Regions from separate parts of the Pararhizobium sp. O133 genome, predicted to be linked through region 1. Evidence: riboswitches for the same ligand, from Rfam matches in the RefSeq annotation. Region 1 holds a riboswitch; each other region holds the start of a gene.

Region 1 (7,610 bases):
GGAAAAGGGCGAGGACAATGCCGGCGTGCGGCTGGCGCTTTATTTCCGCCGCATGGCAGAAGGCGTCAACACCGCCTACGATCTTCTCGCAGACAGCGCGCTGTTGCAGGTCATCCAGACGACCTTCAGCATCCCCGAGGAGATGTCGAGCGCCGATGTCGACATCCAGTACGCCTATATCAACAGGGTACTCGAGATCGAGGACCTGCACGATCCGGAAAAACTGGAAAAGCTGCTGCAGCGGTTTACCGCGCTCTATGACATTGAAAACAATGTCGATGTTTCCGGCGCGGAATTGATCCTGTCGAACAGCGGTCGCGGCGGCATCAGCGCCGATACGCTGATGAGTCTGTCGCAACTGCGCCTCGGCGGCTAATTGTTTATCACCCTTTAGCCTTCAGCACCTTGTCGGGATTCATGATCCCGGCGGGGTCGAAGGCGTGCTTGATCCGCTGCATCAGGTCGATCTCGATCGGTGCGCGCACTTCGGCGAGTTCGTCGCGCTTCAACTGGCCGATGCCATGCTCTGCCGAGATCGAACCGTTGTAGCGCAGCACGATACCGTGGACGATCGCATTCATCTCGCGCCAGCGGGCGATGAAAGCGTCCTTGTCGGCGCCGATGGGCTGCGAGATATTGTAGTGAATATTGCCGTCGCCCATATGCCCGAAGGAGCAGATGCGGGCGCCGGGAATGGCTGCCATCACCGCCGCGTCAGCCTCCGCCATGAAGGCGGGAATGCTGGATACCGGCACGGAGACGTCATGCTTGATCGACCCGCCTTCCGGCTTCTGCGCCGGCGACATGCTTTCGCGCATGTGCCAGAGGCTCTTGCGCTGCGCCTCGTTGGTCGCGATCACCGCGTTTTCGACCAGCCCGCTGGCGATTTCCGCTTCCAGCAGCGCCTGCATCATTCGTTCCGCGCTTTCGGCCGAATCGGAAGTGGAAATGTCGATGAGCGCGTACCAGGCATGCGTCGTTTCCATCGGATCGCGGACGCCGGGAATGTGCTTCGCGGTGAACTCGACGCCAAGGCGCGGCATGAGTTCGAAACCGGTCAGTGCCGGGCCGCAGAGGCTTGACGCTTTGTCGAACAAAGCCAGTGCATCGGCGACGCTCCTCAATCCTGCAAAGGCGACCTGATGGCCGAGCGGCTGCGGAAACAGTTTCAACACGGCGCCGGTGATGACCCCGAGCGTGCCCTCGGCACCAATGAACAGGTCGCGCAGGTCGTAACCGGTATTGTCCTTCTTCAACCGCCGCAGCCCGTCCCACACTTCACCGGTCGGCAGCACGACTTCGAGACCGAGGCACAGTTGCCGCATATTGCCATAGGCCAGCACCGCGGTGCCGCCGGCATTGGTGGAGAGATTGCCGCCGATCCGACAGGAGCCCTCCGAGCCGAGCGAGAGCGGAAACAGCCGGTTATGGGCCTCGGCCGCCGTCTGGATATCAGCGAGGATACAGCCGGCATCGGCGACGATGACATTGCCGACGGGATCGATGTCGCGGATGCGGTTCAGCCGTTCCAGCGACAGCACCACGTCGTTTTCGCCCGTACGGGGAATCCCTCCGGCCACATGCCCGGTATTGCCGCCCTGCGGCACGATCGAAGTTCCGGTCACGGTCGCGAGCTTCATGATGGCGGAGACTTCCTCGACGCTGCCGGGTCTCAGCACGAGCGGGCTCGTTCCCTTGTAGAGGCCTCGCGTTTCCACGAGATAGGGTGCGATGTCGCCCGGGCTTGTCAGGGCGTTGGCCGGGCCGACGATTTCAGCGAAGCTTTCGATGAGTTCGGGAGAGATCATAGATGAGCGTTCCATTGGTGAGGCGGTGGGGCTTGCCGCTTGTCCCTTCTCCCCGCGCGCGGGGAGACCATCGCATATGGGAAAGACCCCTCCCCAACCCCTCCCCACAAGGGGGAGGGGCTTAACCTGCCGCTCTGTCCATCATCTGAAACGAGGGTCGGCGGCTGGGTCTCTCCCCCCTTGTGGGGGAGATGGCCGACAGGCCAGAGGGGGTCTTTGCCGCAGGCGGGGAGAGGGGACGATAGAGTGTGTAGCGCGTTCACGGGGCTTCCCCATCCCTTGGCGCGGCGGCCCGTTCGAGCCGGTCGAGGATGGCTTCGCCCAGGCCTTCGTTCGGGATTGCCCCAAAGGCGATGGTCCCGGCGCTCGAGGCGTCGGCCTGTTTCATATAGGCAAAGAGATTGGCGGCGGCTTCGCGCAGGTCACTTGCCGGGCTCAGATCAAGCACCAGCGCGGCCTTGTCCTCGCCCGGCAGCGGCTTGCCGCCGAACCGGATCAGCGCCTCGCCCGGCTGGACGTCGGTGGCATCGAGCCGCACGGCCGCACCCGGCGCATAGTGCGACGCCAGCATGCCGGGAGCCTCGATCGCGGCGCCCGCGGTTTCGGCGCGCAAGACGGTCCTGCCGGTCAGCCTCTCGATATCGGCGACATCGAGGCCGCCCGGCCGCAGCAGGCGGATCTCGTCGCCCTCCACCTTCACGATCGTCGATTCCAGCCCGATATCGGCCGGTCCGTCATCGAGGATCAGAGCGAGCTTGTCGCCGAGGTCTGCTTCGACATGGGCGGCGCTGGTCGGGCTGATCTTGCCGGACGTATTGGCGCTGGGTGCTGCCAGCGGTCGGCCGAAACGGGCAATGACGGCGCGCGAAAAGCCGTCGGGCATGCGCACGCCCAGCGTATCGAGCCCGGCGGAGGCGAGCGAATGCACGGCGCTTTCGCCCTTGAGCGGCAGGATCAGCGTCAGCGGACCGGGCCAGAAGGCCTCCGCGAGCCGGCGTGAGATCGGATCGAAGGTGACGTGCCGTTCGGCCATGGCGAAATCGGCGACGTGGCAGATCAGCGGATTGAAGCGAGGGCGGCCCTTCATTTCATAGATGCGGCCGATGGCATCGGGATTGGTCGCGTCAGCTGCCAGCCCATAGACCGTTTCCGTGGGGATCGCGACCGGCAGGCCAGCCTCGAGCGTTTCGCAGGCCAGCGCCAGGGCGCGGTCCGGTTCGGTGCGTGTATCGATGATCAGGGCCATGCGCTTTCCAAGGGTCGGCGCGGACCTGCAAGTCTCGCCGGCCCGGCGCGCTGACGTCTCCTTTACAGCTCTTGGCGCGGCCTTGCCAAGGGCATTCGCGGCTTCGTCCGCCAATGGACGGCCATTGCCTAAAATCCGAGGGTTCCGGTTAGAACAACGGAAAGTGCCCCGTGTTAACCCATGTAAACCCCGCGTGAACCCGGAGCGAGAATGGCCCAGAAGAAATCCATGCCGAATGACCTTGCGCTGCGTATCGCAACGGCCATGCACCAGATGGGCATAGACGCGGTTCCCCGGAATTACGAACTTGTCTACGAAGCCTATGCCGGTGCCAATCCGGAGCTGGTGCGGGACTTCATCGCGCTGGGGAAATACAAATCCCAGGCTGCGCTGGACGAGCTTGGCCGCAAATATCTTCCGCATCATCACGAAGCCAGCGTCCTTGCCCGCTCGACCACCATGGTGCGGGACGAGATGAGCAATTTCATGACCCTGCTGACGCGGGAAAAGACCTCGCTCAGCGATTACGGCCGCATCATCGGCGAGGCCTCGAAAGCCCTTGGCGACACGGACGAGGCCGGCCAGTCGGTGCTGAAAAATTCCATCCGCGCCCTGCAGCAGGCGACCGAACGCCAGGTTTCGCAGAATGCGGAGCTGGAACAGAGCGTCATCACGCAATCGACCGTCATCGCCGGCATCCAGAAGGAGCTTGCGGATTTCGAGGCGACGAAATTCACCGATGCGGCAACAGGCCTCGGTAACCGCCGCTCTTTCAACAAGGCGCTCGCGCGCGTCTATAGCGAACTGGAGCGGCCGCTTGCCTGCGGCATCGCCATTGCCGAGCTCGACCCCGGTCCGCGCCTGTCCGGCCAGCAGATCGCGGCGCTGCCCGAACACCTGGCCCGCCATATCGGCGGCGTGATCCAGCAGGCATTTCCGTCCAGCGGACTGGCCGTGCGTCTCGACGGCGTTCGTTTCGGCTTCCTGCTCAACACAAGCGATCAGGGTGAGATCGTCCGGCTGCTCTCGCTGCTGCGCGCCAGCCTTCGCGGCACCGAGTTCAAACATCCGAAAACCGGCCGAAGTCTTGGCAACGGCACGCTCTCCGTCGGAGTCTGCACGGCTGATAGTGCCGGCAACGCCTTCGCCCTTGTCAATCTCGCTGAAAAGGCAATGGCCCGGGCGCAGGCGAAGGGCGGTGACCACACGGCCGTTCACGGTGTCGAGGACGAGGCGCCGGTCGGCAGGGATTGGCTGATCTACAAGAAATAGGCGCGGCTAGAGCATCGTTCCCTTAATACGCCCCATTCTGCTGGAAGGAATTTTGGCCAGAACCAAGGCGGCTGGCGAAAAGCGCAGCAGAAGCCGCGGTTGAGACGGCCACCGCCGGTCGTGGCCAAAATTCATCCAGCCCTTCGGGTTGGCTGAAAACGGCCGCCCACTGCGGCGGATGGCTGGACCGATGGATGTCGCATCGCTCTGCGCCATCCTTCTTGTGGATCGGCCGTTTTGAGCCAACAGAATGAATCGTATTAAGGGAACGATGCTCTAGAGGCTGCTGATGATGCGCCGCAGTTGTTCGTTGCGTGCGCCGAGCATCAAGACGTTCTTCAGCGCTTCCTTCGGATCGCGGGTGCGGAACAGAAGGCCATTCTGGTGGATGGCCCGGTTGATGCTGAGCTTGCCCGCCTCGGCGTCCATCTCTGTCGCCACGGCGAAGTACATCCGCGAATAGCCCATCTTGATCTTGTCGAAGAAGCGCTCGTCGTCGCCGATGTCGGAAAAGAAGTTGGCGATATAGAAGGACCAGCGCACATCGTCGAACTTGGCGAATTTCGTGCGTGCCGCCGTGACATGGCAATAGCCGAGATGCGGGCTGCCTGCGAGCGTGCGGTGAAACAGCATCTTCGGAAACTGGATGGACTGGTGGAAGCCGTTGATCCGCTCGTGCGTCACGGTTCCCGCCGTTTCGAGCTTCTTGCCGGTGCGGGCGGCTACCTCATCATGGGTCAGGTACCGCCTTTTGGTCGCGTCCCAATTGTCCTTGTGCCGGTTGATGCGTCCTGTGCGCAGAAACTCGGTATAGATCGCGGCCTTCGGCGATTGAACCGGTTTCTTGACGGCGGCAGCGTCGAAATATTTCAGGTTTGACATGGGCCAGCACCAGAATCACAGCGGCTTGCTGAGCAGGCCGGGGCGAAAACTCTCCATCGGGAAAATTACAGCGTCGAGGTTAACGTAATCTTTCCGGACGTTAACCGCCCATCATGGTGCGGCGCTTGCGTTGCGACACGATTTCACGCGTCGAGAAATGTCGTAAAGAGACGGTCGCTCCGTGACCGGTTCGGTCCGCTGGCTGAAAACGCGGCGTCTGCTGAAATTCTAGATAATTCTGTTGTTTTTGCTTATAAAATATACGGTTCCGCACGTTTTTACGGCAGCATGAACATTGTCGTCATTCTGGAATTGGATGTCGCTAATCGACGCCTGCCCGGCTTTAAGATAGGGCTAGATAAAGACACTCAAGGTGTCGCCTCGATGGGAAGGCGGAGAATTGGGAAGCCGGTCAAAATCCGGCGCTGCCCCCGCAACGGTGGTGGAGCGAAACCTCGGCAAAAGGCCACTGGAGAAATCCGGGAAGGCGCCGGGATAGTCCGAAAGGACGGCTCCAGAGCCCGGAAACCAGCCTTGTGAAGACATTGATGTTTTGGTTGCGGCGGGCAGCCGGAAGATGAACCACGAAACCACGCGCTTTCCCGGCGCGGGTGGTTCCTTCCTGTGCGCGGCAACTCGTGAAACGTGGCGAGCACAAGGAACAGATCATGGATCTCCGCAGCGAAGTTCTCCGCAAATTGAAGACCCGGCGCGCCGGGCATAGCCTGGAACAGGCATTCTACACCGATCCGGGCCTCTTCAAGCTCGATATGGAAGAGATCTGGTACAAGGACTGGCTGTTTATCGGCCATGATTGCGAAATCCCGAAGGCCGGCAATTATTTCACCGTCCAGGTCGGCGAATATCCGGTCGTCATCGTCCGCGATCGCACCGGCACCGTCCGGGCGCTGCACAATTCCTGCCGCCATCGCGGCTCGCGGGTGTGCGCCGGGAGTAAGGGATCGTCCGCCAAGCTTGTCTGTCCCTATCACCAGTGGACCTACGAACTCGACGGCAAATTGCTCTTTGCCCGCCAGATGGGCGAGGATTTCGACAAGAACCAGCATGGTCTGAAGCCGATCCATTGCGAAACCATCGGCGGCTACATCTTCATCTGCCTGGCCGACGCCGCGATGGACTTCCAGCCGGTTCGCGACATGGTTTCCTCCTATGTCACGCCGCACAATCTGAAGGACACCAAGGTCGCCTTCGAAAGCACGATCATCGAGAAGGGCAACTGGAAGCTCGTCTGGGAAAACAACCGCGAATGCTATCATTGCGCCGCCAACCATCCGGAGCTTTGCCGCACCTATCCGGAAGCCCCGACGGCCACTGGCGTGCAGGGCGCCAAGGATGATCCGGTCATCGCCGAGCATTGGGCAAAGTGCGAGGCATCCGGCCTGCCGAGCGAATTCAAGATGGACAGGAGCGGACAGTTCCGCGTCGCCCGCATGCCGCTGATCCAGGAAGCCGAAAGCTACACGATGTCGGGAAAACGCGCCGTCAAGCGCCAGCTGTCCGACGATGTCAGCCAGAGCAATATCGGTACGCTCCTGTTGTTCCATTATCCCTCGACCTGGAACCATGTTCTGGGGGACCACGCCATCACCTTCCGCGTCCTGCCGCTCGGGCCGGAACTGACCCAGGTCACGACAAAGTGGCTGGTGCACAAGGATGCGGTCGAAGGCGTCGACTACAATCTCGAGGAACTGACGCATGTCTGGACCGAGACCAACGACCAGGATCGCCAGATCGTCGAGGAAAACGCTTTTGGTATCCGTTCGCCCGCCTATCAGCCCGGACCCTATTCGCCGGAACATGAGGGCGGCGTGATGCAGTTCGTCGAATGGTACACCAATTTCTTGGCTGACCGCCTGCACGGAGCCTCCACCCCTCTGGTTCGGGTTGCCTGACATGACGATAGCTTCATCTTTCCGGCACTTCGACGAACTGCAACCCTTCAACGACCGGCAACAGCTCCTGGAATGCATTTCCGTCACCCATGAGGCGCCGGATGTGATGACCTTCGGCTTCAAGGCCGACAGGGATAGCTGGTTTCGATATCTGCCGGGCCAGTTCGTCACGCTCGAACTGCCGGTCACGCCGGACGATCCGGTCATGCGCACCTACACGCTGTCCTCGACGCCCTCGCGTCCGTTCTCGATTGCCGTCACCGTCAAGGCACAGGCGGCGAGCATCGGCACGCGCTGGATGTTCGATCACCTGAAGCCGGGCATGAAGCTGAAGGCCTTCGGGCCGCTCGGTGATTTCTCCTTCGTGCGCCACCCGGGTGAGAAATACCTGTTCATCTCGGCCGGTTCCGGCATCACGCCGATGATGTCGATGACCCGCTGGATGGCCGATTGCGCGCCGCAGACGGACGTTACGTTCCTCTCCTGCGC
Region 2 (7,610 bases), 1.5 Mb from region 1:
TTCGCTCCTTGTTTGATAGCGCTGATATACGCCTCCTTTGGCGCAAAGCAACCAGTGTTTTTGTCACGCCATGTCGCTTTTCGGATAGTGTGGCATCAAGGGCATACAAACCTTGCCGCAGTGCGAAAAAGTGCGTGAACGCAGTGTCTCAAATAGGGCGAGAATGCGGCGAAATATGGCTTTTCCTGTGCGAGGCGCGATGTTACACGGGCGTCATGACAAAGACGATCATGCTTCAGGGAACCGGCTCCGATGTCGGAAAAACAGTACTCGTCGCGGGCCTCTGCCGTGTCGCATCCAATCGCGGCCTGAAGGTCGCGCCGTTCAAGCCGCAGAACATGTCGAACAATGCCGCCGTCTCGGATGACGGCGGCGAGATCGGCCGTGCCCAATGGCTGCAATCGATGGCGGCGCGCATCCCGTCCTCGGTGCACATGAACCCGGTGCTGCTCAAGCCGCAATCGGAGACGGGCAGCCAGATCATCGTCCAGGGCAAGGTGGCCGGACAGGCGAGGGGGCGCGACTATCAGGCGCTGAAACCGAAGCTCATGGGCGCGGTGATGGAAAGCTTCGAGACGATCCGGGCCGGAACCGATCTCGTGGTGGTCGAAGGCGCGGGATCGCCGGCCGAAATCAACCTCAGGGGCGGCGATATCGCCAATATGGGCTTTGCCACTCGCGCCGGCGTGCCGGTCGTGCTGGTTGGCGATATCGACCGGGGCGGCGTCATCGCTTCGCTGGTCGGCACGCATACGATCCTGCCTGCCGAGGATCGGGCAATGATCAGCGGCTACATCATCAACAAGTTCCGCGGCGACGTGTCGCTTTTCGATGACGGCATCGCCGCGGTCGGCGGTTTTACCGGCTGGCCCTGTTTCGGCGTCGTTCCCTGGCTGAAAAGTGCCGGTCGCCTGCCGGCCGAGGATTCCGTGGTTCTGGAGAAGCTGGCGCGCGGCGGTGGCAAGGCCTTGAAGGTCGCGGTCCCGGTCCTGTCGCGCATCGCCAATTTCGACGATCTCGATCCGCTCGCCGCCGAGCCGGAAGTCGATCTCGTCTTCGTGCGTCCGGGCGACCGCATTCCGGCGGATACCGGGCTGGTGGTCATTCCAGGCTCGAAGGCGACGATCGCCGATCTCGCCGATTTCCGCGCACAAGGCTGGGATCGCGACCTGCAGGCGCATGCGCGCCGGGGTGGCCGCGTCATCGGCATTTGCGGCGGCTACCAGATGCTCGGCGAGCGCATCACCGATCCCAACGGTATCGAAGGGAACGTGCGCGAGATCGAGGGACTGGGACTGCTGTCCGTCGAGACGGTCATGGCGCCGGAAAAGACCGTGCGCAACAGCAGCGCTCGCTCGACGGTCTATGACGTTGCACTCGAAGGCTACGAAATCCATCTCGGCCGCACGACCGGCGCCGATTGCGCCCGCCCGGCCGTGATCATCGACGGCCGTGCGGACGGCGCGGTGTCCGCCGACGGCACGGTCAGCGGCACCTATCTGCACGGGCTCTTCACCAGCGACGCCTACCGCGCGGCGCTGCTCAGGAGTTTCGGCATAGAGGACGGCGGTCTCAACTATCGGCAGTCCGTTGATCAGGCGTTGGATGATGTCGCGGCGGAACTGGAGGCCGTTCTCGACCCGAAATGGCTCGACGGATTGATGTCATGATGATCGGGGATATCCCGTCCGACGCATTGTCGCATAGGGCCATTTTCGACCATGTCCCGGCAGGGGGCTCCGATTGACAGGCTCCAGCCAAGCGCCTAATCATCGATCATTGGATGGTTCCCGGCATGCCGTTGTATGTCGGGAGTAAATGGGAATGTGACGGGATGGACCCAAGCCGGGCATCCTTATCGCAGCCGACCCCGCGACTGTAGAACGGTCAGGGTTCGCCATTCGGGAAAACCGGACTTCCGGACGGGCCGCATCGGGCGGCCGCGGGAGACAAGGTCCAACCGGAAAAGCCACTGGAGTGTCATTGCGATCAGCCGGGGCCGGACGCCTCTCATTTCTACGAATCGTCCACCTCTTCGCAATGCCAGCCGATTGCGGTCACGCAATCCGGCGTCAAAACTCCGGGAAGGCGAGGCGAACCCGTTCGTGCCTTTGGGCACGTGGCGCCGTGAGCCAGGAGACCTGCCAGCCACAAGGGTATCGTGCCCGAACCAGGGAGGGAGACTCCCGATGCCAGCACGGAGGTTGTCATGGCTTCATCGATCCGTTCCACGAACGGCGCATATCCTATATCCGGGCCTGCCAAGGCGCGACCGTCCGTCATGTTCGTGCATCGCGCTTCAGCCTGAGGCCGGGATCGTCCGATGACATCGACAGAGTCAGGACCCGTCCTGGTCCTCGGCGGCGCCCGCTCCGGAAAGTCGACCTTTGCCGAAAAACTCGTCGTCACGTCGGGTCTCGCCATGCATTACGTCGCGACCGGGAGGGCCTGGGATGGCGAGATGCAGGCAAGAATTAACGAGCATCGCGACAGGCGCGGGCCGGACTGGCGGACCCATGAGGAACCGCTCGATCTCGTCGCCTGCCTGTCGGCGATCGACGCGCCGGAGCGGATCGTTCTCATCGATTGCCTCACTCTGTGGGTGACCAATCTGATGATGGAAGACCGCGACATGGTGAAGGAATTTACAAGGCTTGCGGCTCACCTGCCGCAGGCGAAGGCCCGGCTGGTGTTCGTTTCGAACGAGGTCGGGCTGGGTATCGTGCCGGAAAACCGGATGGCGCGCGATTTTCGCGACCATGCCGGCCGGCTGCACCAGATCGTTGCGGAGAAATCCGCTGAAGTCTATTTTATCGCGGCCGGATTGCCGCTGAAAATGAAGGGTTGATCCATGACCACCGCAAAGTCCGCTCACGGCAAGATCCCGGCAACGGTCATCACCGGCTTTCTCGGAGCTGGCAAGACGACGATGATCCGCAACATCCTGCAGAACGCCGAAGGCCGCCGCATCGCGCTGATCATCAACGAGTTCGGCGATCTCGGCGTCGATGGTGATGTCTTGAAGGGCTGCGGCGCGGACGCCTGCACCGAGGACGATATCATCGAACTGACCAATGGCTGCATCTGCTGCACCGTCGCCGACGACTTCATCCCGACCATGACGAAGCTTTTGGAGCGCGACAACCGCCCGGACCACATCGTCATCGAAACCTCGGGCCTCGCTTTGCCGCAGCCGCTGATCGCCGCCTTCAACTGGCCTGATATCCGCAGTGAGGTCACCGTCGATGGCGTCATCACGGTCGTCGATAGCGCCGCTGTCGCCGCCGGCCGTTTCGCCGACGATCACGACAAGGTCGATGCGCTGCGCGTCGAAGACGACAATCTCGACCATGAAAGCCCGATCGAGGAGCTTTTCGAGGACCAGTTGACAGCCGCCGACCTCATCATCCTCAACAAGACCGACCTTCTGGATTCGACCGGCCTTGCCTTCGTGCGCAACGAAGTCTCTTCGCGCACCAGCCGCAAGCCGGCGATGATCGAAGCCAGGAACGGCGAAGTCTCCGCAGCCGTGCTGCTCGGTCTCGGCGTCGGAACCGAAAGCGACATCGCAAACCGCAAATCCCATCACGAGATGGAACATGAGGCAGGCGAGGAGCATGACCATGACGAATTCGACAGTTTCGTCGTCGAACTCGGCGCCATCGCCGATCCCGCCGCCTTCATCGAAAAATTGAAGCCGATCATCGCCGAACACGACGTGCTGCGCCTCAAGGGTTTTGCCGACGTTCCCGGCAAACCGATGCGCCTGTTGATCCAGGGCGTCGGCAGCCGCATCGACCAGTATTTCGACCGTGCCTGGGCCGCCGGCGAAGCCCGCCGCACCCGCCTCGTCGTCATCGGCCTGCATGACATGGACGAAGCGGCGGTACGGGCGGCGATTGCCGCGGCGGTTTGAGGTCTTTCGATCGTGCTTGTGAATTTCCCCTCCCCAACCCCTCCCCACAAGGGGGAGGGGCTTGACCTGCGTTTGCCGCTCTTGAGCGAGTCCGCGATCCGGACATGCTTCTTGACCGAGGGGAACTTGCGTGTCGCGAGAGCACGGCAGGTTAGCCCCGCCCCCTTGTGGGGAGGGGTTGGGGAGGGGACTTCTTCCCGCGCACGGGGGGTAACATGCATCTCCTCCTAGCCCAGAAGGGCACGATCACGGATGGCGAGGAGGCGATCGACCTCGGTCAGTCACCGGCCGATATCCTGTTCCTGTCCGCCGCCGATACCGAACTGTCGTCGATCGCGTCAGCGCATCGGACGCGGGGTGGCAAGAGCCTGCGCGTGGCGAGCCTGCTGACGCTGAAGCATCCGATGTCGGTCGATACCTATGTCGAGCGCACCGCCCGCCACGCCAAACTCATTATCGTGCGCGCGCTCGGTGGTGCCAGTTATTTCCAGTATGTGTTGGAAGCGCTGCATGCGGCGGCCGTGATACACAAGTTCCAGATCGCCGTACTGCCGGGCTACGACAAGCCCGATCCGGGCCTTGAGCCATTCTCGACCGTTTCCGCCGAGGACCGCAACCACATGTGGGCCTATTTCACCGAGGGCGGGGCCGACAATATGGTTCGTCTGCTGGCCTATGGCGAGGCGCTGGTCGATGGCTCGGAAAAGCCGGAACAGGCGGCCCCCCTGATGAAGGCGGGTATCTGGTGGCCGGGGCAGGGTGTGATCGGAGTGGATGTTTGGCGGAAGCTTTCGAGCGCCGGCACAGTGGTGGGCCCGGAGGGCCTCGAACCCCCTACCGTCGCTGTCTGCTTCTACCGAGCCCTTGTACAGAGCGGCGAAACCAAACCGGTCGAAGCCCTCATCGAGGCATTGCAATCCGAGGGCATGGCGGTTCTGCCGGTCTTCGTTTCCAGCCTCAAGGATGCCGTGTCGATCGGCACACTCGAAGCGATTTTCGGCGACGTGCCGCCCGCCGTCGTGATGAATGCGACGAGCTTTGCAGTCTCGGCGCCCGGCGCCGATCGCCAGCCGACCGTACTGGAAATCACCGATGCGCCAGTGCTGCAGGTGATCTTCTCCGGATCGTCGCGAGCCGCCTGGGAAGCCTCGCCGCAAGGCCTGATGGCGCGCGATCTGGCGATGAACGTCGCACTGCCGGAGGTCGATGGGCGCATCCTGTCACGTGCCGTGTCCTTCAAGGCTGCCGCGATCTATGATACCGCCGTCGAGGCCAATATCGTCGGCCACGAACCGCTGCCGGACCGCGCCGCATTCACCGCGAAACTGGCAGCCAACTGGGCGCGATTGCGCGGGACAGCGCCACGTGACCGCCGCGTCGCGATCGTCATGGCCAACTATCCGAACCGCGACGGACGGCTCGGCAACGGCGTCGGTCTCGACACGCCTGCCGGCACCGTCGAGGTGATGAACGCGATGGCGGCGGCTGGATATCCGGTAGACGGTGTTCCCCCGGACGGCGATGCGCTGATCACCTATCTGATGCAGGGCCCGACCAATTCGGCGCGCACTGATTGCGAGCTGCGAGAGACCCTTTCCTTGAGTCGATACAAAGACTTCCTGTCGTCTCTTCCTGTTCAGATTCAGAATCAGGTTGCCGCGCGCTGGGGCGAGCCGGAAAGCGATCCATTCTTCCGCGATGGCCGTTTCGCGCTACCCTTGACCCGCTTCGGCGAGACGCTGGTCGGCATCCAGCCGGCGCGCGGCTACAATATCGATCCGAAGGAAACCTATCACTCCCCGGATCTCGTGCCGCCGCACGGTTATCTCGCCTTCTACGCCTTTCTGCGCCAGGAGTTCGGCGCGCATGCGATCATCCACATGGGCAAGCATGGCAATCTCGAATGGCTGCCGGGCAAGTCGCTGGCCTTGTCGCAGACCTGCTATCCGGAAGCCATCTTCGGCCCCATGCCGCATCTCTATCCCTTCATCGTCAATGATCCGGGCGAGGGGACACAGGCCAAGCGCCGGACCAGCGCCGTCATCATCGATCACCTGACGCCGCCGCTGACGCGCGCCGAATCCTACGGTCCGCTCAAGGATCTCGAAGCGCTGGTCGATGAATATTACGACGCTGCTGGCGGTGATCCTCGGCGATTGCGGCTGCTGAGCAAGCAGATCCTCGACCTCGTCCGAGACATCGGCCTCGACCACGATGCCGGCATCGCCGGAACCGACGGCGAGGAGAAGGCGCTGGAAAAGCTCGACGCCTATCTCTGTGACCTCAAGGAACTGCAAATCCGCGACGGCCTGCATGTGTTCGGGGTGGCGCCGGAAGGCCGCCTGTTGACGGACCTGACGGTGGCCCTCGCGCGTGTTCCGCGCGGACACGGTGAAGGCGGCGACCAGAGCCTGCAGCGGGCGATTGCGGCGGATGCTTTTCAGTGGGAAAACCCCTCCCCAACCCCTCCCCACAAGGGGGAGGGGCTTGACGCAGCGGCTGCTGCAGATGGGACGAATCAGACTTCCGAACGCGCTGCCAATTCCGGGGACAGTGCTTCAAGTGGGAGTTCGCCGCGAGTTAGTCCCTCCCCCCTGTGGGGAGGGGGTGGGGAGGGGACTTTCACCTTCGATCCGCTCGACTGCACCCCCTCCGACCCATGGACCGGCCCGAAGCCCGCGATCTTGTCCGACGTCACCGACGCCCCCTGGCGCACAGCGGGCGATACGGTCGAACGCATCGAACTGCTCGCCGGCAAGCTGGTCTCCGGCGAAACGCCATGCCCGGACGGCTGGAATGCTACCCTTGCGGTGCTCGACCAAATCGAATCCCGCCTCCAGCCATCGATCGTGCAGTCCGGCCCGGCCGAAATCGCGGCCCTGATGACGGGGCTCGATGGCCGCTTCGTCGCCCCCGGCCCCTCCGGCGCTCCGACGCGGGGACGGCCGGACGTGCTCCCGACGGGTCGCAACTTCTATTCCGTCGATAGCCGCGCGGTGCCGACACCGGCGGCTTTCGAGCTCGGCAAGAAATCGGCCGAACTGCTGATCCGGCGCTATCTGCAAGACCATGGCGACTGGCCGACCTCGTTCGGACTGACCGCCTGGGGCACCTCGAACATGCGCACCGGCGGTGACGATATCGCCCAGGCGATGGCGCTGATCGGCACCAAGCCGGTCTGGGATATGATGTCACACCGGGTGACCGGATACGAGATCGTGCCGCTCGCCGTGCTCGGGCGTCCGCGCGTCGATGTCACGCTGCGCATTTCCGGTTTCTTTCGTGATGCGTTTCCGGAGCAGATCGCTTTATTCGACACGGCGATCCGCGCGGTCGGCGCACTCGACGAGGACGATGCCGACAACATGATTGCCGCCCGGATGCGGGCGGAGGCTGTGCGACTGGTGGCTGCGGGTGTTGATGCCAAGGAGGCGCAACGACGCGCCTCCTACCGCGTCTTCGGTGCCAAGCCGGGCGCTTACGGCGCCGGCCTGCAGGCGCTGATCGACGAGAAGGGCTGGGAGAACAGAGCCGATCTCGCCGAAGCCTATCTCACCTGGGGCAGCTATGCCTATGGCGCCGGCGAGGACGGCAAGGCAGAGCGCGGCCTGCTGGAGGCACGGCTGAAGACGGTCGAAGCGGTCGTCCAGAACCAGGACAACCGCGAACACGATCTACTCGACAGCGACGACTA
Region 3 (7,610 bases), on a different replicon from region 1:
CTTCTTTTCAACAGGAAGCGTTTGACCTCTCTGCCGGATTGGTGTGTTACTGACACTTCGAGTTGAATGCTTGGGGGCAAGCATGAGCGGCAAGCAAACAATCGAGCGGTCGACCTGCGAACGGATCGGACATATGGAGGGCCAGGCGGAAGTCGAGCGGCTGCTCACCGATCCGCGGTTTCAATCCCCCGAGCGCAACAGAAGCTTCCTCCGCTTCATCTCCACCGAATTTTTTGAAGGTCGCGCCGAGGCTATCAAAGCCTATACGATCGCCGTCGATGTCTTTGGCCGGCCGCCCAATTTCGACCCCTCCGTCGATCCGATCGTCCGCATCGAGGCCACGCGCCTGCGCGCGGCACTGACACAATATTACGATGCGCATGGCAACCGGACCAATATCCGCATCGATCTTCCGCGCGGCCGTTACGTGCCGGTTTTCACCCGCGTCGTGCTGGAGGAAACGAACAGTGACGCGGATGCCGAAATCAATTGCCCGCTTCCTGTTATCGAGATCGAGCCGGCGGCACCGACAACCCGAAGCCGGCAATGGGCGTGGATATCCAGCGCCGGCGTCGCCTTCACCTGGCTGCTCGCTGGCGGCGGCATAGCCGCCTACCTTATCACCGGCGGTTTCGGCACCTGGAGACAGGGAAGTTTCACATACAAGCCGATGGTCTCCGTCGTCATGGATGGCGACAGCAATCCGGACGCTGAAAACATCCGTGACTATCTGATGGTGGCGATGTCGCAGTTCCAGACGGTGCGCCTCTCGTCAGCCACAGGGACTTCCGCCTCGGTGCTTGGGCAATGGGCCGGCTCGTCGCTGGCATCCTCCCTCCGTGGCAAGGCGCCGCAGCAAATCTATCAAATCGTCCTCAAATACGAGACGGTTGCCCATGAACGCCTCGTCTGGTGGCAGGTGGAAAATGCGGAAACCGGCGAAGCTCTGCTCTCCGGTGTCGAACGCCAACTCGAACGGGCCGTGGGCATCACGCCGAAGAACTGGGAGCTTGCCAGCAGTCTGGCACGAAAACTCGCCGGCACGCGTGGCGTCATCAACAATATCGAGACGCTGCGCGATCTCGACGATCCCTCGCTCGGCAATGGCTGTGTGCTGAGAGCGAAGGCTGCTTTGGGACATGGCGATGCGCAGGAGATCGCCGGCACGCGTGATTGCCTGGAGCTGACGCTGACGACCACCCCCAACGACGCTGGCGCCAAGGCGGAACTGGCGATCGTGCTTCTGGCCATGGATTCTCCGGAGGTGCCGACCCTGCTCTCCGACCGCGCCCGCAAGCTGGCAAACGACGCCGTCCTGCTGGCGCCGTTTTCCGACCGCAGCCGATATGCGCTGATGATAAGCCAGTTCCAGACCGGCCAGATCCTGGCAGCGATCGAGACCGGCTATACCGGCATGACGCTCAACCCCAACAACAGCGATATCCCGGCGCGACTGGGACTTTATCTCTTTACCATCGGCCGATGGGAAGAAGGCAAGGGGCTGGCATTCAGGGCGACGCGGCTGGAAAGCGACGTGCTTCCCGACGTGTTGTTGACACGCGCGCTCAGTGCTTATCGCATCGGTCGTTTCGAAGACGCCCTGTCGCTCTCGCTTCAACTCGGCCCATCGCGGAATTTCCTGGCCAACGTCATCGAAGTCGCAGCAACCGGGCAGTTGGGCAGGGTGCGGGACGCGTCGGAAGCGATGCGGAGTTTGTCCTACAATCGCGGCTTCGAAGACCTCTTTCGCGCCAGCATGACGGCTCGCCAATTTACGCCAAAAATGACGGAACTGCTGATCACGGGATTGCGGAAAGCAATCGAATCCCGGTCTTGAACGCCAGGCCGCGCGGCAAAAGTCATCAATATCAGAACCTGCGAGACTGGGCGTAAAGAGGCTGGCTAATCGCGCGCCGGACGCTATTCTCCCGTCCGGCAATTTTGCTGGATTTATCGAGGACGGGATATGGCAGAGGCACTGTGGAACGGGATCAGGATTCCCGATTTGGACGGAAAGACCGTCCTGATCACCGGGGCATCGACGGGGATCGGCGCGGCGCTGGTGCGCGCATTTTCAGCCCAGGGCGCAAGCGTCGCCATCCACTATAACGAGAGCAAGCAGCCGGCGGCGGATCTGCTCGCCGAGGTTACCGGCACCGGCGGCAAGGCCGTTCTGGTGCAGGGCGACGTCTCGGCCGACGGCGTGACCGAACGGGTGGTGGAAGAAGCCGCCGCTCATTTTGGCCGTCTGGACGGGCTGATCAACAATGCCGGCGGCATGCTTGGTCGCGTGGCGACCTCGGAAATGAGCGATGCTCATTATGAGCGCGTCATGGACCTCAATGCCCGCTCCGTCCTTGCAGCGACGCGGGAAGCGCATCCCTGGCTGAAGAAACAAGGCGGCTTCATCATCAACACGACATCGATCGCCGCCCGCAACGGCGGCGGCAATGGTGCCATTCTCTATGCGGCTTCCAAGGGTTTCGTCTCGACCATCACGCGTGGCCACGCCAAGGAATTTGCCGGCGACAATATCCGAGTCAACGCTGTTGCGCCGGGTATCATCGCCACGCCGTTCCATGATCGCTATACCAGCCCGGAAATGCTGGACGCACAGCGCAAGACCGTGCCGATGGGCCGCGTTGGAACGCCTGAGGAGTGCGTGGGAACCTACCTGTTCCTCGCCTCGCCGACGCTGTCCGGCTACATCACCGGCCAGATCATCGAGGTCAATGGCGGCCAGCTGATGCCTTGACCCGGCGATACGCCCGGGTTTTTCGGACACCTTGAAACGGCCGGCGGCGCGCGGCCGTTTTCCGTGACTTGACGACAATACAGCGCTCGGACTAAGTCAAGCATGACGGTTCCCCGATGGATGACTTCGAGGGGATTAATAGGGAACACGGTGCGGAAGACCCAACAGGGACCAAGACCGTGGCTGCCCCCGCAACTGTAAGCGGATTGCCGATCGCCCATGTGATACCTCAATGGTGTCATGCCACTGCCGGACCTTAGGGTTCAGGCGGGAAGGCAGGCGAGAGACAGATATCCGCGAGCCAGGAGACCTGCCGTCGAAAGCAAATCCACAAACCCGGGCGGGGTTGCCCGGAACAGGAGCCCAAATGACCACTTTCGACCGCCCCATCCCGCATCCATCCTCGATTCCTTCTCGAACGGAACGTTTCGCCTGCGTTTAGGCGCCCCGAAAACCGCGTCTTCGTGACAGCGAGCCGGTCTCGTCCGGCTACGCGCATCGCGCAATCGCGTTTTCTTTCCGTTTCCGATCCCAATCCTCGAAGCGCGTACAAACCCTGCGCCCGCTTTCGTTTTTCAAGAAGGTTATCATGCCATACACATCCATTCGCGCCTCCCGCTGGCTGACATCGCTTTCGGCGGCTCTCCTTGCGCTCACCGGCTTCTCCGCCCCGACCTTTGCCGACGCGACGACCTATCCGCTTCAGCTCACCAATTGCGGCCAGACCGTCACGTTCGACAAGGCGCCGACAAAAATCGTGTCGATCGGCCAGGGCATGACCGAAATCCTGTTCTCCCTCGGCCTTGCCGACAAGATTGCCGGCACCGCCGTCTGGGTCGGCCCGGTGCTGAAGAAATACGAGGCCGTCAACCAGTCGATCAAGCGGCTGGCGGACAATGATCCGAGCTTCGAATCCGTCGTCGGCCAGGAGCCTGATCTGGTTGCCGCCGAGTTCGAATGGCATGTCGGCCCGCAGGGTTCGGTCGGCAAGCGCGAGCAGTTTTCCGAACTGGGTATCAATTCCTATATCGCGCCGGCCGATTGCGCCGCCAAGATCAATACGGACGGCGGCGACGGCGTGCGCAAGGAACTCTTCACGATGGATCTGATCTATCAGGAAATCCATGAGCTTTCTGCGATCTTCGACGTCCAGGCTCGCGGCGACGCCCTCGTTGCCGACCTGAAGGCCCGTGAGGCGGCCGCCGTCGCATCGATCGGCAACGCCAAATCCAGCGCGCTCCCGATCGTGTTCTGGTTTTCCAGCAAGGAAGTCCAGGGCGACGCCTTCATCGCCGGCAAGAACAGCGCCCCGGCCCATATCCTGAAGGCACTCGGCGCGAAGAATGTCGTGACGACCGAGGAGGAATGGCCGCTGGTCGGCTGGGAAACGATCGCCGAAGCCAATCCGTCGGTCATCGTCATCGCCACCATGGACCGCCGCCGCTACGCCGCCGATGATCCGGCCGTGAAGATCGATTTCCTCGAAAAAGATCCCGTGACGAGCCAGCTCGACGCGGTGAAGAACAAGCGCTTCGTCCAGATGGACGCGCAGTCGATGAACCCGACCATCCGCACGATCGACGGCATCGAGATCCTGGCGCAGGGCATCAAATCCTTCGGATTGTCGCAGTGAGCCTTGCGATCAACCAACCGGTGCCGGTCGGTCGATGGTGGTGGGCGCGCCTCGCGCTCGCCGCTTCGACCTTTCTGGTGCTCGGATTCATGATCAGTCTCGCCGTTTCCATCGGCGAGATTTCCATTCCGCTGGCGACGACGGCGAAGGCGGTGGCCAATCGGCTGTTCGGCGCATCGTTCGAGCTCAGCCGCATCCATCAGGGCATCGTCTGGGATTATCGCCTCAGCCGCGCGCTGATGGCGGCAAGCGCCGGTGCAGCACTGGCGCTGTCTGGCGCGATCCTGCAGGCGCTGCTGCGCAATCCGCTGGCGGAACCCTATGTGCTCGGCATTTCCGCCGGCGCATCGACGGGTGCGGTCGCGGTGATGATCCTCGGTTTCGGCTATGGGGTGCTGACGCTCTCGACCGGCGCCTTCATCGGGGCCATTGTCGCTTTCGTGCTGGTCTCGGCGCTGGCAGCTGGTTCCGGCGGTGGTGCCGACCGGATCATTCTTGCAGGCGTCGCCGGGTCGCAGCTTTTCAATGCGCTAACCTCCTATATCGTCACAACCTCGGCCAATGCCGAACAGGCACGGGGTGTGATGTTCTGGTTGCTTGGCAGCCTGTCAGGCGTGCGCTGGGCGGATGTCTATCTCGCCGCACCGGTGGCGCTCATCGGCTTTTTCGCTGCGATGTTCTATGCCCGTGCGCTCGATGCCTTCACCTTCGGCGTCGATGCGGCCGCCTCCCTCGGCATCGCCGTCACCCGCGTTCGCATCGTCCTGCTCGGCGCAACGGCTTTGATGACGGCCGCCATGGTGAGCGTCGTCGGCTCGATCGGTTTCGTCGGCCTGGTCATCCCGCATGCAGCACGCTTCATCGTCGGCCCCGGCCACGGGCGGCTGCTGCCGGCCTCGGCGATGATCGGCGCCATCTTCATGGTGGCAGCGGACATCGTCTCGCGCGTCATCATTCCCCAGCAGATCCTGCCGATCGGCGTCGTCACCGCCCTGTTCGGCGCGCCGGCCTTCGCCCTCATCCTGTACAAGGCAAGGAGGCCGGTGTGAGCATTTCAGTTCGCGACGTCCATTGGTCGGCCGGCAACACGATGATCGTCAACGGCATCGATATAGAGGTGAAGCCGGGCGGAATGCTCGGCCTGCTCGGGCCGAACGGCTCGGGAAAATCAAGTCTGCTGCGGCTCATCTGCCGGCTGCGCAATGTAAAGAGCGGAATCATTTCGCTCGGGGATGCCGATATTGCCCGCATGCCGCGCCTGGATATCGCCAGACGGGTCGCCTTCGTCGAACAACAGGCGACGACTGATGCGCAGGTGACGGTCCTGGATGTCGTCCGGCTTGGCCGCACGCCGCATCGCGGACCGCTTTCGCCCTGGAACCTGGCCGACGATGCCGCCGTCAACGCGGCGCTCGATCATGTCGGCATGCGAGGACGGGCGCACCAGCTCTGGCACACGCTGTCCGGTGGCGAACGCCAACGCGTCCATATCGCCCGGGCGCTTGCGCAAGTACCGACCGAACTGTTGCTCGACGAGCCGACCAACCATCTCGATATCCAGCACCAGCTGGAAATCCTGTCGCTGGTCGCGCGCCTGCCGGTGACCAGCGTCGTCGCGCTGCACGATCTCAATCTGGCGGCGATGTTCTGCGATACGCTGGCGGTGCTGCATCGCGGGAAGGTGGTTGCAGCCGGTACGCCGGAAGAAGTTTTGACCGAGGATCTGATGGCCGATGTCTTTGGCGTCCGGGCCTTTGTCGAGCGTTCGGCCCATCATGGCCGCCAGCACATCCAGTACCGGATAGATTGAGGTTCGAAAAAAATCCGGAGCGCCCGCCAAAGGACGCTCCGGTATCGCGCTTACTTCTGGATGCAGGTATCGACCGTATCCTTGGTGCATTCGTCGAGGCCGGTGAAGACCGGATCTTCGACCGTCTTGCCTTCGATCAGGTCGATCATCACCGTCGGCGCCTTGTAGCCCATTTCGAACGGCCGCTGGCCGACGAGGGCGGTGACGAGGCCTTCCTTGGCGATCGCGACTTCATCGCCGATCGTATCGGCGGCGCCGATGACGAATTCGTTGCTGGCGATCTTGTCGGCCATCGGCTTGAACAGGTCACGGTAGGGCTGCGGCGCGCCGAACAGTGGCCAGCCACCCATGATGCCGAAGCCCACCAGATCGGGGTTGGCAGCCAGGATGTCGGTCATCGCCTGCACGCCCTTGGCACCGTCGTCATTGGTGAAGACCGGGCAACCGGCGACTTCGGTCCAGCCGCCTTCACCCTTCAGTTCGGTCAGGCCTTCCTTGCCCGACAGGGAATCGCGCCAACCCTGCGCACGGCGCAGGATGTTGTCGGCGCCCGGGTTGCCCTGGATCGAGCAGACCTTGCCGCCGGCCGGACGCGCTTCCTTCATGAAATCGCCGATGCGCTTGCCCATCAGATAGTTGTCGGTACCGAGATAGGTCTTGCGCAGCGCCGCATCCTCGACCGTCAGGTCGGCGTCGAGTGTCATGATCGGGATCGTCGGCGCGGCGGTCTTGATCGTCTGCGCGATCAGCTTGGCGTTGGATGGCGAGATCGCCATGGCCACCGTGCTCGGCTTGCCGAGCATGTCCTGGACGATCTGCGCTTCCCCGGCCTCGTCCGATGTCGAGGCGGGGCCTGTGTAGAAGCATTCGTATTCCGAGCTGGCGTTTTCCTTGTTCCATTTCTGGCAGCCCTGGTTGATCGCCTCGAAGAAGGGATTGTCGAGCCCTTTCACGACGATGACGAGCTGCTTTTTTTCCTGGGCCACGGCGGATCCCGCCACAAGGGCGAGTGTCGCGGCTGCAAGCAATAGTGCTTTTCTCATTGCTTCCTCCCATTGAAACGGCGAACGACGCGTCCGCCACACGACTAACCCGGATACCAGACGATGCGAGGATCAGTTGCCGAACGCTCGTATTGCCATGCCGAGTCAATAAGCAATTCCAGATCGTATTTCGGTTGCCAGCCCAGCAGGTACTTGGCCTTGCTGTTGTCCATCCAGTTGGAATGATACTGGCTGGGGATATCGATGCTGCCGAGGCGGCGCGTTGCCGCGAGGTGGTCCGCCACCGCCCGGTAATCCACCGGTCCGTCCATGCAGATGTTGAAGAGCTGCCGCTTGGCGCGCGGATTGTCGAGTGCCGCCAGGATGGCCGAAACCAGGTCCTCGACATGGACGAAATTCCGCTTCAGC
Region 4 (7,610 bases), 1.3 Mb from region 1:
CCGATCTCACGTTCCTCCTCGCCCCTGAAACGGCTGCTTGACAGGGTAACGAGCACAGTTGCTTGCTGTCCGGCAAAGCGCTCGCCGATCAGATAGGCGGCCGTTTCACCGGCGGCCCGGTTGTCGGCGCCGGCATAGGCGGTGCGCGGCGCGTTTGGCAGGTCGGTCACCAGTGTCACGACGGTGATGCCTGCCTGTTCAGCCCGCGCGACGGCGGCACCGATATCCGGCACGTCAGGCGCCTTCAGCACGATGCCGTCGGTGCCGCGCAGGCGAATGCGATCGAGGCGCTGGACGATCTCCTGCGGCCGCATCGACTCGGCGAAATGAAATCGGCAGCGAAACACCGTTGGCATGAATGTGGCGTTCTCGCTCTCGAAGGCGGCGCGCACCGTATCGGTGAACCGGTCCGGCGCTTCCATGATCACGTCGATACCGAACTTCCGGCCCTGGATTTCGATGCCAGCCTGCTGGTTTTCCAATTCGCGGATGGCGGCATGGACCCGCAGTTCTGTCTGCTTGCGGACGCCGTCGCGGCCGTTCAGCACGCGGTCGACGGTCGCGATGCTGAGGCCAGCCTGGAACGCGATGTCCTTGACCAGAAATTCGTGCGCCATGCAAGAGCCTTTCTGATGTGTTTTTGATGTGTTTCTGCTCTATATCAGCTTTTTCCGGCGGGTATAGTTCATCCATCAAACATCACTCGCCGGGAGGAAAACGGCATGAAATCCGACAATCCGCTGAAACTGCGTTCCGATCGTGTCTGGCTGACCGAGGCGGCCTGCGATCTCGACGACTTCCGCGCTGAGGTTGAGCGCACGACGCAATTGAGCGACTATCCGCATGCGGCAGCGGTCGAGAAGAACGTGCTGGTCTATGACGGTGCGAGTGTGCTGAAGGCTGCAGCGACGACGGAAGGCCGCCGTGCCGTGCTCGCCGAAATCTGCGAGGCCTTTGCCACCGGTCCCGGCATTGTCGTGCTCAAACAGGCTTTCACCGATACGTCCGTGATCGACGCGGCAAGCGCCATCTTCGACGAGATCATCAACGAGAAGCATCGGACGAACAGCGGCGGCGGCGATCATTTTGCCAAGCCAGGCGCCAATGATCGTATCTGGAACTCGCTGGAAAAGCATTGCCTCAAGGATCCGGAGAATTTCGCCGCCTATTACGGCAATGCGCTGATCGCGCTGGTCAGCGAAGCCTGGCTCGGCCCGAGCTACCAGATGACGGCTCAGGTCAATCGGGTCAATCCGGGTGGTGCGGCCCAGTCGGCGCACCGCGACTACCATCTCGGCTTCCAGAGTTCGGCGGTGATCGAACAATTCCCGGCACATGTGCACCGGCTGTCCCCGGTTTTGACGCTGCAGGGGGCGGTCGCCCATTGTGACATGCCTCTGGAAAGCGGGCCGACATTGTTCCTGCCCTACAGCCAGACCTATGTGCCCGGCTATCTTGCGCTGAAGCGCCAGGAGTTCCGCGATTATTTCGATCGCCATCACGTCCAACTGCCGCTGTCGAAGGGCGATCTGGTGTTTTTCAATCCGGCGCTCTATCACGCCGCCGGCACCAATCGCTCGGAAAACATCAAGCGTGTCGCCAATCTCCTTCAGGTTTCCTCGGCCTTCGGCCGGGCGATGGAGACCGTCAATCGCGAACGGATGAGCGGAACGCTCTACCCGGCGCTGAAGGCCATGCTGGCCGATGGACGCCTGACGCAGGCCGAGGCCGCCTGCGCCATCGCCTCCTGCGCGGAAGGTTATTCCTTCCCGACCAATCTCGACCGCGATCCGCCGCTCGGCGGGCTGGCGCCGAAGACACAGGCACAGCTGATGCATGAAGCGCTGGCCGCGGACTGGGACGCCGCGGCTTTCAACGTGGCACTGGCGGCTCAATCCGAGAAGAAGTTGAGCTGATCTCGAACACAAATTGTATGTCACGCTTCCGCCGGCAACCGGGCGGACGTTTTGTGCGTCATGACCAATGGAGGAATGAAATGAGCAAGGATCATGGCCGGCTTGACGGCAAGATTGCCATCGTTACCGGGGGGACGCAGGGGCTCGGGGCAACGATCGCATCGCTGTTTGCCGAGCGGGGGGCAGCCGGCATCGTGATCTGCGGCCGGAATGCCGCAAAGGGCGAGGCCAAGGCCGCCGAGATCGGCAAGGCGACCGGTACACGCGTTGTTTATGTGCAGGCTGATCTCGGCGAGGTCGCCGATGCGGCCAAGGTGGTCGCCACCTGCGACAGGGAGTTCGGCCGCGTCGATGCGCTGGTGAACGCGGCCGCGATCACCGATCGTGGCACGATCCTCGATACCAGCCCGGAACTGTTCGACCGCATGTTTGCCGTCAACGTCCGCGCACCGTTCTTCCTGATGCAGGAAGCGATCAAGGTCATGCGTCGCGAGAAGATCGAGGGCACGATCGTCAATATCGGTTCGATGTCGGCCAAGGCCGGCCAGCCGTTCATCTCCGCCTATTGTGCCTCCAAGGGGGCGCTGGAGACCCTGACCAAGAACACGGCCTATGCCGTGCTTCGCAACCGCATCCGTGTCAACGGCCTCAACATCGGCTGGATGGCGTCGGAAGGCGAGGACCGCATCCAGCGGGAATTTCACGGCGCTGCCAGCGACTGGCTGGAAAAGGCGGCCGCGAGCCAGCCGTTCGGCCGTCTTGTCGACCCGGCTGAAGTGGCGCGCGCCTGCGCCTATCTGTCGTCGGATGAGTCCGGGCTGATGACCGGTTCGGTGATCTGCTTCGACCAGTCGATCTGGGGCGCCTATGACGGTTCGCCGCATCCGGAAGCGGCCATGTGATATCGCATGAGCGGACCGCCTTGCATTCGGCGGCCCGCTATGGGCATATCTGAGGCGTCAGGTGCCCGCGAAAGCGGGAGAATCGGGAATCCGGTGAAAATCCGGAACGTGCCCAACGCTGTGATGGGGACGACCTTGTATTGGGGAACCTTGAATATTTTCAGGTTCCTGCCACTGAATCCTCAATGGATTTGGGAAGGCGGCAAGGTCGGGTGATCCGCAGTCAGAAGACCGGCCTGGTGAGATAGACTGCCCCGCGCGGACGGCGGGAGGTTGCGCATTGTTGGGGATCGAACGATGCTGGCTGAACCACAAGACCGCCTTGTAAAGGCGGACGCATTTTCATCGGACGAGCGCGCCGCCGTCTACCGCGCCATCGAAACCCGCCGTGACGTTCGCGACCAGTTTCTGCCAAAACCTGTTCCAGACGAATTGATCACGCGATTGCTGGCCGCCGCCCATAGCGCGCCTTCGGTCGGCTTCATGCAGCCCTGGAATTTCATTGTCGTGCGCGACGAGGAGAAACGCTCCGAGGTGTTTCGGGCCTTCCAGCGTGCCAACGAGGAAGCGGCGTTGATGTTCGAGGGCGCCGCGCGAGACACCTATCGTTCGCTGAAGCTCGAAGGCATTCGCAAGGCGCCGGTCAGCATCTGCGTGACCTGCGACCCAACCCGCGCCGGCAAGGTCGTTCTCGGCCGCACCCACAATCCGCGCATGGATGCCTTCTCAACGGTCTGCGCCGTGCAGAACCTGTGGCTTGCCGCCCGCGCCGAAGGCGTCGGCGTCGGCTGGGTCAGCATCTTCCATGAGCGGGATATCAAGGCCGTGCTTGGCATTCCGGAGCATATCGAGATCATTGCCTGGCTGTGCCTCGGTTATGTCGATACGCTCTATTCGGAGCCGGAACTGGCCGTCAAAGGCTGGCGCCAGCGCCTGCCGTTGGACGAACTCGTGTTCAACGATGCCTGGGGTGTTCGACCCGGCGAGTGATCAGTTGGTCTGCTGCGGCTGGTAGCCGGGGCCGGTCGGATGTCGCAGGTCGATCGCGCTTTCCTGCGAGGGCAGGAAGCTTGGGCCGACCACCCGAACCTTGCTGTTGGCCGGGTCATAGGGGCGATCGACGACCATGCTTTTCGGGATCTGCTTTTCCGGCGGCTTGCGCGTCGTGATGATGACGATGCCGCTGCCGTCATCCGGCGTGCTCTGGTTTGTCGCTATCTGACCGGCCGGCGTGCAACCGCACTGGCCGGGCTGGCTCAGGTCCCGGGTCTTGTAGGCAAAGGCTGTCGGCAGGTCGGCATAGGGTTCGCCGGTCGCGGCGGAGACCATCTGGTCTGTCTCCTCGGTGGCCAGTGCATGGTAGTAGAGCGACGTCTCCGCGCCCGGGCAACGCCGCTGGCAGGTTTCGGCATCGCGCTGGAAATCGGCCGGGCCTGCATTGGACGAAATCGGGAAGAAGGCGCCATCGCAGGTTCGCACACAGAGGGTGCGAAGGCTGCCCTCATAATCTCCCGAAAGCCCGGAAATATCCGGGAAACCGCTGCCGCCCCGCATCGTGGCGAAGCCCTCGCTGATCGGCGGCAGGTCGCTGAGGATATTGCGGTGGGTTTCCGGCTCTTCGGCCGCGGTCTTCAGGATTTCCTCCTGCTCGTCGGCGCAGCCGTTGACATCGAGGGCGGCCATGATGCGGCGGCGGCTGATTTCGCTGTCGCCGCCCGAGACGAGATACTCGCGCCGCGCCTTCAGCGTCTGGAGGTTCATCTCCATCTGCGAAATGTCGGTGCTGAGGTTTTCGCAGGCCTCCTCCTTCGGGTCGCCGACGATGATGATACTGCTGTGGAGGCTGCATCCCAGCCGCCGGCGCTCACCGCGCGCCTTACGCAGGTCGAGGTTCTGGCGGGAGATGGCGCCGGTATAGTCGCGCAGATTGGCGTTAGAGGCGATGATTTTCGGCAGGCTCGATAGGCGCGCATTCAGCCGCTCGCACACGGCCGAGGCATCGGCGGTGGTCGTCATGACCATCAGAAGCGGCGCAAGCAGCGCTGCGAAGCGAACCGAACGGAAGACCACTGTTCTCTCTCGCCTGGATGAACGTTTTTTGCTTTTTGCCATGCGCGCCGCGGGTTCATGACGGCTGCAATGGATCGTCGTTCACATCATAGCCTCATTCGAAAACGGTGCAATGACGACCATCGGTGAGCGTTAACGGGCGGGCGGAAAACTTTGGAAATGTGGCGTGAGAGCCGCGATGGCCGCTCTCCGCTTCAGGTTCTGTTGCCCGCTTTATGCTGCCCGTGCCATATCGAGCGACATCGGCCACTCAAGCACCGGCCCGCCGATTTCCGCCACCGCTTTCATCGTGTCGAGCAGATCGGTGGTCACCTCCCAGGCGACGGCGACGGCATGGACAGAGCCGAGGCGATGGGGATCGCCGATCCGCTCGCCGGGGCAGCCCATGCGCCGGAACATCCGCTCCAGAAAGACGTCGGTGACGGTGACGATATGGCTGAGGCCGGAGGCCAAGCCAAGCTCGCCGACGCCGCACATCAGTTCTGCAGCTGCGATCGTTACCTGATTGGACCCGCGATCCTGGGAAATCATCGGATCGATGCAGAAGCGGCTGGATTCCCAGACCGAGGCGCTGCGAATTTCAGGTGAGTCGCCGAGCAGGATCGGGAAGGTGTCGTCGAGCATATTGGGGCCGAGCGTCGGCAACAACCGCAGAGCGCCGCGGAGCCGCCCGGTTTCGTCGGAATGGGAAAGCACATAGATCGGGTTGGCATCGTCATAATGGTCGATCTCCCAATCGTCGCGGACGGAGACGTCCCATTTCAGCAGGTCGTGGAAAACTTGCTTGCGCAGCTTGAACATGGCGTCGAGTTCAGCCGGGTGCCGCCGGGCGGCGTGGGCGTTCAAAATCCTGATCATCGTTTGCTCCTGTGATCGAAAGCCAGGAGCAAATGCTGTCAGGAAACGGCGGACGGCAAAACTGTCGGTAGTGACAGGTTTGGAATGCACGCCGGCATGCTACGAAAACCAGTGCGTCCTGTAAGGACGCACTGGAGCAGACTGCTGACAAACCTCTGGCCACAGCCAGGGGTTTGTGATTCAGTGGGACATGTTGAAGAAACCTGCTCCCGAACAGACGGCTCTCGAGATGGTGACGCTCGATGAGCTGGTGCCAAAGGATCATCTGGTTCGCAAGATCGATGCGGTGATCGACTTCTCCTTCATCCATGACCGCGTTGCCGGGCACTACTGCGCCGACAACGGCCGGCCGGCCCTCGATCCGACCTGCATGTTCAAGGCGCTGTTCATCGGCTACCTGTTCGGGATACGCTCGGAGCGGCAGTTGGTGCGCGAGATCGAAGTCAACGTCGCCTATCGGTGGTTCTTGCGGATGAAGCTGACCGACCCGGTCTTTGATGCCTCGACGCTGTCGCAGAACCGCCGCCGTCGCTTCAAGGATACCGACGTGGCGCAGGATATCTTCGATGCGATCGTCGAGCAGGCGATCCGGCACGGCCTGGTCGATGGCACGGTGCTGTACACGGATTCGACGCATCTGAAGGCCAATGCCAACAAGGGCAAGTACGACTTGGAGATGATTGCCAAGTCACGCGCCGACTACTGGACCGATCTCGACCGGGCAATCGAGGCGGAGCGCGCCGCCCATGGCCAGAAGCCGTTGAAGGAAAAAGAGCGCGAGCCTATGGTGAAGGAAACCAAGGTCAGCCGCACCGACTCGGACAGCGGCTATATGGTGCGCGACGGCAAGCCCAAGGGCTTCTTTTACTTGGATCATCGCACGGTGGATGGCCGCCATGCCATCATCACCGACACCCATGTGACACCTGCCAATGTGCATGACAGCATCGTCTACCTCGAACGCCTCGACCGGCAGCGCGCGCGCTTCGACTTCAACGTCGGTGCGGTGGGGCTCGACGCGGGCTATGCCACGTCGGGCATCGCCAAGGGACTGGAGGACAGAGACATCCTCGGAGTGACCGGCTATCGCAACCCGACACCGCCCAAGGCCGGGATGATGCGCAAGTCGAAGTTCGTCTACGAGCCCGAGACGGACGGCTATCGCTGCCCTCAGGGCCAGTTGCTGACCTATGCCACCACCGACCGCACCGGCTACAAGCATTACGGCTCCGACCCCGCCCTCTGCCGTGACTGCCCGCTGCTTGCCTCCTGCACCTCTAACGCCAAAGCAGAGCGCACCATCACCCGCCATGTCTGGCAAGATGCCCGCGAGCGAACAGACGCTCATCGCAAGACGCCTTGGGGCAAGGCGATTTACAAGCGGCGAAAGGAGACGGTCGAGCGCTCCTTTGCCGACGCCAAACAGCTTCACGGCCATCGTTATGCACGCTTCCGCGGCCTGATCAAAGTCAGATGGCAATGCCTTCTCGCCGCCGCCGCGCAGAACATCAAAAAGATCGCAACCGCAATGACCAAGGCTTCAAAGCCCGCCTGGGGATAAGGCCATGGCCCGCTTCGGATAACACTACCCGGCCGCACAAACACTACCTGAGCGCGCACTCCACAAACAAGAAAACCCGCCGAGAAAAATCGACGGGTTTGTCAGCAGTCTGAACCAGTGCGTCCTGTAAGGACGCACTGGAGGAGGGATGGAATGGGGCTGGAGCGATCAGTACGATCGGCAAGGCTGGCTCAAAGCGACGAGATCAGGTCGCGCCGGACGGCCTGCGCGACGGCCTGGCTGTTGGAGACGACGTTGAGCTTGCGGCGGGCATTGGTCATGAAGAAGCGGACGGTGCGCTCG

What was found. A riboswitch is a leader RNA that binds a small molecule or an ion and turns the genes downstream of it on or off. The one in region 1 is predicted to bind cobalamin.
Region 2: it holds a riboswitch for cobalamin, as region 1 does, so the genes downstream of both, cobU (bifunctional adenosylcobinamide kinase/adenosylcobinamide-phosphate guanylyltransferase) here and ACST81_RS18870 (aromatic ring-hydroxylating oxygenase subunit alpha) in region 1, are expected to answer to the same signal.
Region 3: it holds a riboswitch for cobalamin, as region 1 does, so the genes downstream of both, ACST81_RS24725 (ABC transporter substrate-binding protein) here and ACST81_RS18870 (aromatic ring-hydroxylating oxygenase subunit alpha) in region 1, are expected to answer to the same signal.
Region 4: it holds a riboswitch for cobalamin, as region 1 does, so the genes downstream of both, bluB (5,6-dimethylbenzimidazole synthase) here and ACST81_RS18870 (aromatic ring-hydroxylating oxygenase subunit alpha) in region 1, are expected to answer to the same signal.

The regions. Positions count from the first base shown of each region.
Region 1 is NZ_CP196426.1:3,895,659-3,903,268, reverse strand. Features, by position in the region: gene ACST81_RS18895 (DUF1217 domain-containing protein) at 1-376, shown strand, start outside; gene ACST81_RS18890 (FAD-binding oxidoreductase) at 384-1,808, opposite strand; gene ACST81_RS18885 (L-threonylcarbamoyladenylate synthase) at 2,068-3,054, opposite strand; gene ACST81_RS18880 (GGDEF domain-containing protein) at 3,265-4,326, shown strand; gene ACST81_RS18875 (DUF6656 family protein) at 4,603-5,208, opposite strand; cobalamin riboswitch at 5,563-5,759, shown strand; gene ACST81_RS18870 (aromatic ring-hydroxylating oxygenase subunit alpha) at 5,877-7,121, shown strand; gene ACST81_RS18865 (2Fe-2S iron-sulfur cluster-binding protein) at 7,123-7,610, shown strand, end outside.
Region 2 is NZ_CP196426.1:2,435,188-2,442,797, forward strand. Features, by position in the region: gene ACST81_RS11665 (cobyric acid synthase) at 216-1,670, shown strand; cobalamin riboswitch at 1,768-2,163, shown strand; gene cobU (bifunctional adenosylcobinamide kinase/adenosylcobinamide-phosphate guanylyltransferase) at 2,324-2,848, shown strand; gene cobW (cobalamin biosynthesis protein CobW) at 2,852-3,916, shown strand; gene cobN (cobaltochelatase subunit CobN) at 4,132-7,610, shown strand, end outside.
Region 3 is NZ_CP196427.1:497,924-505,533, forward strand. Features, by position in the region: gene ACST81_RS24715 (tetratricopeptide repeat protein) at 83-1,837, shown strand; gene ACST81_RS24720 (SDR family NAD(P)-dependent oxidoreductase) at 1,967-2,755, shown strand; cobalamin riboswitch at 2,845-3,087, shown strand; gene ACST81_RS24725 (ABC transporter substrate-binding protein) at 3,345-4,388, shown strand; gene ACST81_RS24730 (FecCD family ABC transporter permease) at 4,478-5,437, shown strand; gene ACST81_RS24735 (ABC transporter ATP-binding protein) at 5,479-6,198, shown strand; gene ACST81_RS24740 (substrate-binding domain-containing protein) at 6,249-7,241, opposite strand; gene ACST81_RS24745 (NAD-dependent epimerase/dehydratase family protein) at 7,286-7,610, opposite strand, start outside.
Region 4 is NZ_CP196426.1:2,564,934-2,572,543, forward strand. Features, by position in the region: gene ACST81_RS12250 (LacI family DNA-binding transcriptional regulator) at 1-617, opposite strand, end outside; gene ACST81_RS12255 (phytanoyl-CoA dioxygenase family protein) at 723-1,916, shown strand; gene ACST81_RS12260 (SDR family oxidoreductase) at 1,997-2,818, shown strand; cobalamin riboswitch at 2,861-3,072, shown strand; gene bluB (5,6-dimethylbenzimidazole synthase) at 3,116-3,808, shown strand; gene ACST81_RS12270 (DUF2865 domain-containing protein) at 3,809-4,930, opposite strand; gene ACST81_RS12275 (acyl-homoserine-lactone synthase) at 5,102-5,746, opposite strand; gene ACST81_RS12280 (IS1182 family transposase) at 5,937-7,307, shown strand; gene ACST81_RS12285 (helix-turn-helix transcriptional regulator) at 7,499-7,610, opposite strand, start outside.